Regions from separate parts of the Mesorhizobium sp. Arg314 genome, predicted to be linked through region 1. Evidence: predicted binding sites of a transcription regulator. Region 1 holds the regulator's gene; the other holds the start of a gene.
The links. Region 1 encodes PhoB, which activates phosphate uptake and scavenging genes when phosphate is short. Its sites were predicted from a motif close to TGTCATNNANCTGTCAT; they were not measured.
Positions count from the first base shown of each region.

Region 1 (3,355 bases):
TCCGCCGATCTGATCCAGGAGGGCATTCTCACCGAGAGCAAGGCCAACGAGCCGACGGCGTTGAAACGCGGCCGTCCGCAGATCGGCCTGGCGCTGAACCCCGAAGCCGCCGCGGTGCTGACCGTGGTGCTGTCGCTGAACTTCCTGTCGGTCGCCGTCATCGACTACGCCGGCCAGGTGATTGCCGAGGAACAGCAGCGCCTGGACACGCTTGTCATGCCGCGCGACGAGCTGATCGGCGCATGCATGGCAATCGTCCGGCGCCGGCTGCAGGATCCCGACCTCGACGTGGGCAGCGTCGCCCGCATCGCCATGGGCATTCAGGGCATCACCGATTCCCGGGCACGCGCCATGCTGTGGTCGCCGATCACCCCGCTGACCGACATTCCTTTTGCCGACATCCTGGAGAAGGAATTCGGCATCCCCGCCACCATGGAGAACGACTGCAACATGATGGCGGTGGCGCTGCAATGGCGCGATCCCGAGCGCTATCGTGACGATTTCATCGCCATCCTGCTCTCGCACGGCATCGGGATGGGCCTTGTGTTGAAGGGCACACTGTTCACCGGCACGCATTCCTCGGGCGGCGAGTTTGGCCACATGATCCATCGTCCGGGCGGCGCGCTTTGCCGATGCGGCCGCCGCGGCTGCGTCGAGGCCTATGCCGGCAATTATGCGATCTGGCGCAGCGCCATGAAGATAAGCGAGGACGCCTCGCCGGTCGATGTCGGCGACGCCGACATGCGCGCCCTTGCCGCGAAGGCGCGCGAAAAGGACGGCCCGGAGCGCGAAGCCTACCGCCGCGCCGGCGAGGCGCTGGGATTCGGCCTCGGCAACCTGTTCGCGCTGATCGATCCGGCGCCGGTCGCCATGGTCGGCGTCAGCGCCGCCGCTTTCGACCTGATCGAGCCGGCGCTGAGAGAAGCGATCGCCCAGACCGCCGGCGGCCAGCATTCGACATCAATCTCCTTCGACACCGAACCGAACGAATTGCCGCTCATCCGCGAAGGCTGCGCCATGCGCGCGCTGACCTTCGTCGACCAGGAGATTTTCGCGCCCGGGGGCCAGGCGAGAGCGGGCAAGCACGTCGCATGAACTGCAGGCTCAAGCGCCGGGATATGCTGAGATTCAGGTCAGGCCGAGTCGAGAATGGTGGATTCCGAGAACCGGCCTACGCCGGCCGTAGCCTTCATAGACGGAGACACTTGTGAGGGCTTCGGCCGGCGAAGGCCGGAACGGAGCGTACTTAAGTACGTGAGTACCGGAAGCGCAGGAAGCCACCATTCGCAGGCCGGCCTCACCTGAATATCGGCATATCCCTAATCTTCCCTGATCGCGTAGCCCGCCCCGCGGATGGTGCGGATGACGTCCGGCATGCGGCCGTTGTTGACGGCCTTGCGCAGGCGTCCGACATGCACGTCGACCGTGCGCTCGTCGATATAGATCGTCTCGCCCCAGACATTGTCGAGCAGCTGGCTGCGCGAGAATACCCGGCCGGGATGCCGCATCATGAATTCGAGCAGCCGGAACTCGGTCGGGCCGAGCCTGATCTCGCTCTTCTTGCGGTAGACGCGATGCGATTCGCGGTCGAGCACGATGTCGCCGACCTTGAGCACGCTGGACAGCACCTCCGGCTTGGCGCGGCGTAGCAGCGCCTTGACGCGGGCCATGAACTCCGGCGTCGAGAACGGCTTGACCAGATAGTCGTCGGCGCCGGTCGAGAGGCCGCGCACGCGGTCGCTTTCCTCGCCGCGCGCCGTCAGCATGATGATCGGCAGCCGCTCGGTCTCGGGCCGCATCCTGAGGCGCCGGCAAAGCTCGATGCCGGAAACGGCCGGCACCATCCAGTCGAGCACGAGCAGGTCGGGAACGTTTTCCTGAAGGCGGATTTCGGCCTCGTCGCCGCGGGTCACCACTTCGACCTGGTAACCCTCGGATTCGAGATTGTAGCGGAGCAGCACCCCCAGCGGCTCCTCGTCCTCCACCACCATGATGCGTGGCGCGATCATTGCAGGTTACCCTTGTCAGGCCGCCGGCGCCGACATTGCCGTCTCGTCCTGCTTCGGGCGATTCGCGGGCAATTGCATGCCGGTCAGCACATAGTAAGCGTTCTCGGCGATGTTGGTCACATGGTCGCCGATGCGTTCGAGATTCTTGGCGCAGAACAGAAGATGCGTGCAAGCGGTGATGTTGCGCGGGTCCTCCATCATATAGGTCAGGAGCTCGCGGAAGACGGAGGTGTATTTGACGTCGATGCGCTCGTCGTCGTTGCGAAGCTTGGCCAGCGCCGTGGCATCGCCCACCGTATATTCCTGGATCACGGCCTGGACCTGGATCAGCACCAGCTGCGCCATGGAATCGATCGAATGCGTGAGGTCGCGCGGCGCCGCGCTGACGCCTACCGAACCGACGCGCTTGGCGATGTTCTTGGCAAGGTCGCCGATGCGTTCGAGGTCGCCCGCCATGCGGATCGAGCCGACCACGTGGCGAAGATCGTCCGCCATCGGCTGCCGCTTGGCGATCAGTGTGATGGCGCGGTCGTCAAGCTCGCGCTGACGCGCGTCCATGATGGCGTCGTCGGAGACGACGCGCTGTGCCAGCGCATTGTCGGTCTCGAGCAGTGCCCTGGTCGAAGCGCCGACCATGGAGCCGGCGAGATCGCCCATGTCGTTTATAAGCCGGCTGATCTGCCTCAAATCCTCGTCGAAGGAGGCGACGGTATGTTCGGCCATATTGATGTCCTCGATGAACTCAGCCGAAGCGGCCGGTGATATAGTCCTGCGTGCGCTTCTCGCGCGGCGAGGTGAAGATCTTCTCGGTCCGGTCGAACTCCACCAGCTCGCCGAGATACATGAACGCCGTCTGCCGCGACACGCGCGCCGCCTGCTGCATGTTGTGGGTGACGATGACGATCGTGTAGTCGACCTGCAACTCGTCGATCAGTTCCTCGATCTTGGCGGTAGACAGCGGATCGAGCGCCGAGGCCGGTTCGTCGAGCAGGATGACTTCCGGCTTCACCGCCACGGTGCGGGCGATGCACAGGCGCTGCTGCTGGCCGCCGGAAAGGCTCAGGCCGCTGGCGTTGAGCTTGTCCTTGACCTCGGTCCAGAGCGCGGCGCGCTTCAGCGCCTGCTCGACGCGGCTGTCCATCTCGGCCTTGCTGATCTTCTCATAGAGCCTGACGCCGAAGGCGATGTTTTCGTAGATCGACATCGGGAACGGCGTCGGCTTCTGGAACACCATGCCGATCTTGGTGCGCAGCAGGTTGAGGTCCTGCGAGCGGTCGAGGATGTTCTTGCCGTCTAGCATCACCTGCCCTTCCGCGCTCTGCTTCGGATAGAGCTCGTAGATGCGG
Region 1 covers NZ_JBSKBP010000013.1:62,264-65,618, reverse strand. Annotated here, with positions in the region: gene ACWGS9_RS16085 (ROK family protein) at 1-1,095, shown strand, start outside; gene phoB (phosphate regulon transcriptional regulator PhoB) at 1,320-2,009, opposite strand; gene phoU (phosphate signaling complex protein PhoU) at 2,025-2,732, opposite strand; gene pstB (phosphate ABC transporter ATP-binding protein PstB) at 2,752-3,355, opposite strand, start outside.

Region 2 (3,355 bases), on a different contig from region 1:
TCGCGCCGGAAGGCGAGAAGTTCGATCCGAATTTCCACCAGGCGATGTTCGAGGTGCCCAATCCGGAGGTTCCGGCCGGCACCGTCGTACAGGTGGTGCAGCCGGGCTATTCGATCGGCGAGCGCGTGCTGCGGCCGGCGATGGTCGGTGTCGCCAAGGGTGGCCCGAAGACGGCCGCCGAGGCGAAGGTCGAGCCGGGCCCGGTGAACGAGCAGGCCGAGAAGGATGCGTGATAGTGAGTAGCGAATTGGGAGTAGTGAGTAGGGGACTGATATTTATCCGCGGCTTCGTGCTATTTCCCTACTCACTATTTGCTACTCACTACTCGCTCGCCCATGAATCCCATCGCGTTGCTCGACTATGCCGGCGTCGCCGTCTTCGCGGCGACGGGTGCGCTTGCCGCATCACGCAAGCAGCTCGACATCATCGGCTTCCTGTTCCTGGCCAGCGTCACCGGCATCGGCGGCGGAACGCTGCGCGACGTCATCCTCAACCTGCCGGTGTTCTGGGTCGCCAACAGCGGCTATGTGCTGATCTGCGCCGTGGTCGCGGTGCTGGTCTTCTTCAGCGCCCACCGGGTCGAATCCCGCTACAAATTGCTGCTTTGGCTCGACGCTATCGGGCTCGCCGCCTTTGCGGTCATGGGCGCGGCCAAGGGTCTGGCGATCACCGGCTCGCCCGTCGTGTCGGTCATCATGGGCGTGCTGACGGCGACCTTCGGCGGCATCTTGCGCGATCTGCTTGCCGGCGAGCCTTCGGTGCTGCTCAGGCCCGAAATCTATGTCACGGCCGCCCTTGCCGGTGCCACCATCTTCACCCTTGGCGATCTTGCCGGCCTGCCGGCGCTGGCGTCCAGCCTGCTCGGCTTCGCGGGCGCATTCGTCGTGCGCGGCGGAGCGCTTAAATTCGGCTGGTCGTTTCCAGCCTATAAGAGCCGGCCGGGGCGAAGGCCGGAGGATATTCCATGAGGGGAGTAGTCTGTAGTGAGTAGTCAGTAGTGACAGGTGCGCCAGTCGTGGTGTCCACCACTACTCACTACTCACTGCTCACGCCGCGAAGCGCTGGCCTTCGCCGCCATAGTAGTTGACGTAGCGGGCGCCGATCTCCTTGACCGGCATGACGACGAAGACGTCGACGGTCGAGAATTCGTGGTCGATGACACAGCCGTCGCCGATGCGGGCGCCGACGCGCAGATAACCCTTGACCAGGGGCGGCATGGCGGCGATCGCGGCCTTGGTGTTCACCGCCTCGATCGGCATCAGGTCCATGGAGCAGTAGCGTCCCGGAACCGCGCGAACATCCCAGGCGGAATTGGTGCGGCAATGATGGGCGAGATAGGTCAGCGCCTCGGCATGCGCCGCCGGCACGATGCCATGGAAAGAGGCGCAGCCGGTCATCACGCCGATGTTGTAATGGTTGATATAGGCCCAGATGCCTTGCCATAGCGCCTCGATGGTGCGCTTGGAGCGGTATTCCGGCAGAACGCAGGAACGGCCGAGCTCGAGGAAGCGCTGGCCGGGGTGCCGCGCGATCAGCTTGGTGAGCTCAAACTCGCCCTCGGAATAGAAGCCGCCGGCGGCCGCGGCAATCTCCTGCCGCAGCAAGCGGTAGGTGCCGACGATGCGGCGATGCTCAGGGCCGGGAAGGGAGGTGTCCAACACAAGAAGGTGATCGCAGAGCGGGTCGAAACGATCGGCGTCGCGCCGGTCCTGCGCCTGGAACAGGTCCTTCCTCGCGCCAAGCTCGTCGTAGAATACCCGATAGCGGACTTCCTGGGCGGCGGCGATCTCGGCCTCGTTGCGGGCGAGCCGCACTTCGAGGTTGCCGATGCGGCCCAGCGGTGCGCCGCTTGCGACGGCGTCGGCATTACGGGCAGCGAGAAGGGCGCCGCCGGCATTCGGCCGAGTGTCACATTCAGGCATGACTGTATGCACGAGTGATTCTCCTTCGAGCCATCCCTCTTGGCACGGGGATACGGTGTAGGTGCAACAGGATTGTGACAGTACCGTGATACGACGTGGCCGGCAATACTTTGTCGGCTGGACAATACCCTCAACCGGCTATCTTACGCCGACAAAAGCCAAGCAACCCAAGGCTTTCAAGCGTTAAAAATTTCCTCAGGCCGCGACCTGAGCCTCGACCGCCTGGACGAGCGCGTCCGGGTCGAGCGGCTTGGTCACGAAACCGCTGGCGCCGTGAGCAAGCACGGCGTGCCGGGTCTTTTCCTGGCTGTCGGCCGAAAGCACCATGATCGGGATCGGCGGCATGGCCAGGGACTCTTCATGGCGACGGATGGCGGCGATCGCATCCAGGCCGTCCATGACAGGCATGTGCAGGTCCATCAGCACCACATCGAAGCGGAACTTGAGGCCGCCATCGGTGACGGCTTCGACCGCGGCCTTGCCGTTGCCGACAACCTTGACGCGATGCCCCGCCTTGAGCAGCGTGGCACGGGCGAGCATGGCGTTGATGTCGTTGTCCTCGGCGATCAGCACCGACAGGCCCTGATCGCGCCTGCGCACCGAGGAGGCGCCGCGCGGCTCCGGCTGCGGCTGGGCGAGCGCGGAGCCATGGCTGGTCAACAGCACCCGCAAAAGGGTCTCGCCGCGCACCGGCCTGGCGAGGAAGGTGGCGTAGCCGCTGGCGCGAAATTCGCCGAGCATGCCGCGGTCCGTCGGCGCAATCAGGGTGATGGCCTCAGAATCGGCAAAGCCTGAGCCACGCAGCCGCTTGAGCAGTCTCCCATCGCTGTTTTCGAGCGCCGCGTCGATCAGGAGCACGTTGCAGCCGACAGCGAAGGGATCTGCCTGGCTTGGTGTCGCCGCGACCTCGACAATGCCGCCATGGGCTCTGATCGCGCGGGCGATGGCATCGGCCTCGACGGCGTTTTTCGACACGATCACCGCCCGCCGGCCGGCAAGGATATTGTGCCGGTGCGGCGGCGGCTCGGTTGCCGCGACCGCCGGGATCTCGAGGACGAATTCGGATCCTTCGCCGAGCCGGCTCGAAATCGAAATCGTGCCGCCCATGGCCGTCACCAGCCGCTTCGAGATGGCAAGGCCGAGGCCCGCGCCGCCATGCACCCTGGTCGAGGTGCCGTCGGACTGCTCGAACTCCTCGAAGATGCGCTCCATGTCCTCTTCACGCAGCCCGGGGCCGGTGTCGGCGACGGTGAAGCAGATGCGGTCGGTGGTTTCGGTGCGGGCGCGCGCCACGGTCAGCAGCACGCCGCCGGTATCGGTGAACTTCACCGCATTGCCGATGAGATTGAGCAGCACCTGGCGCACGCGGCCGGGATCGGCGGTGATCATCTGCGGCACGTCGGGCTCGACATGGCAGCCGAGGCCGATGTTCT
Region 2 covers NZ_JBSKBP010000049.1:16,601-19,955, forward strand. Annotated here, with positions in the region: gene grpE (nucleotide exchange factor GrpE) at 1-233, shown strand, start outside; gene ACWGS9_RS29860 (trimeric intracellular cation channel family protein) at 336-968, shown strand; gene olsB (l-ornithine N(alpha)-acyltransferase) at 1,047-1,922, opposite strand; gene ACWGS9_RS29870 (hybrid sensor histidine kinase/response regulator) at 2,118-3,355, opposite strand, start outside.
Region 2: olsB (l-ornithine N(alpha)-acyltransferase) is a predicted target of PhoB. The motif match lies at 1,986-2,002, and genes of this name have one in related genera.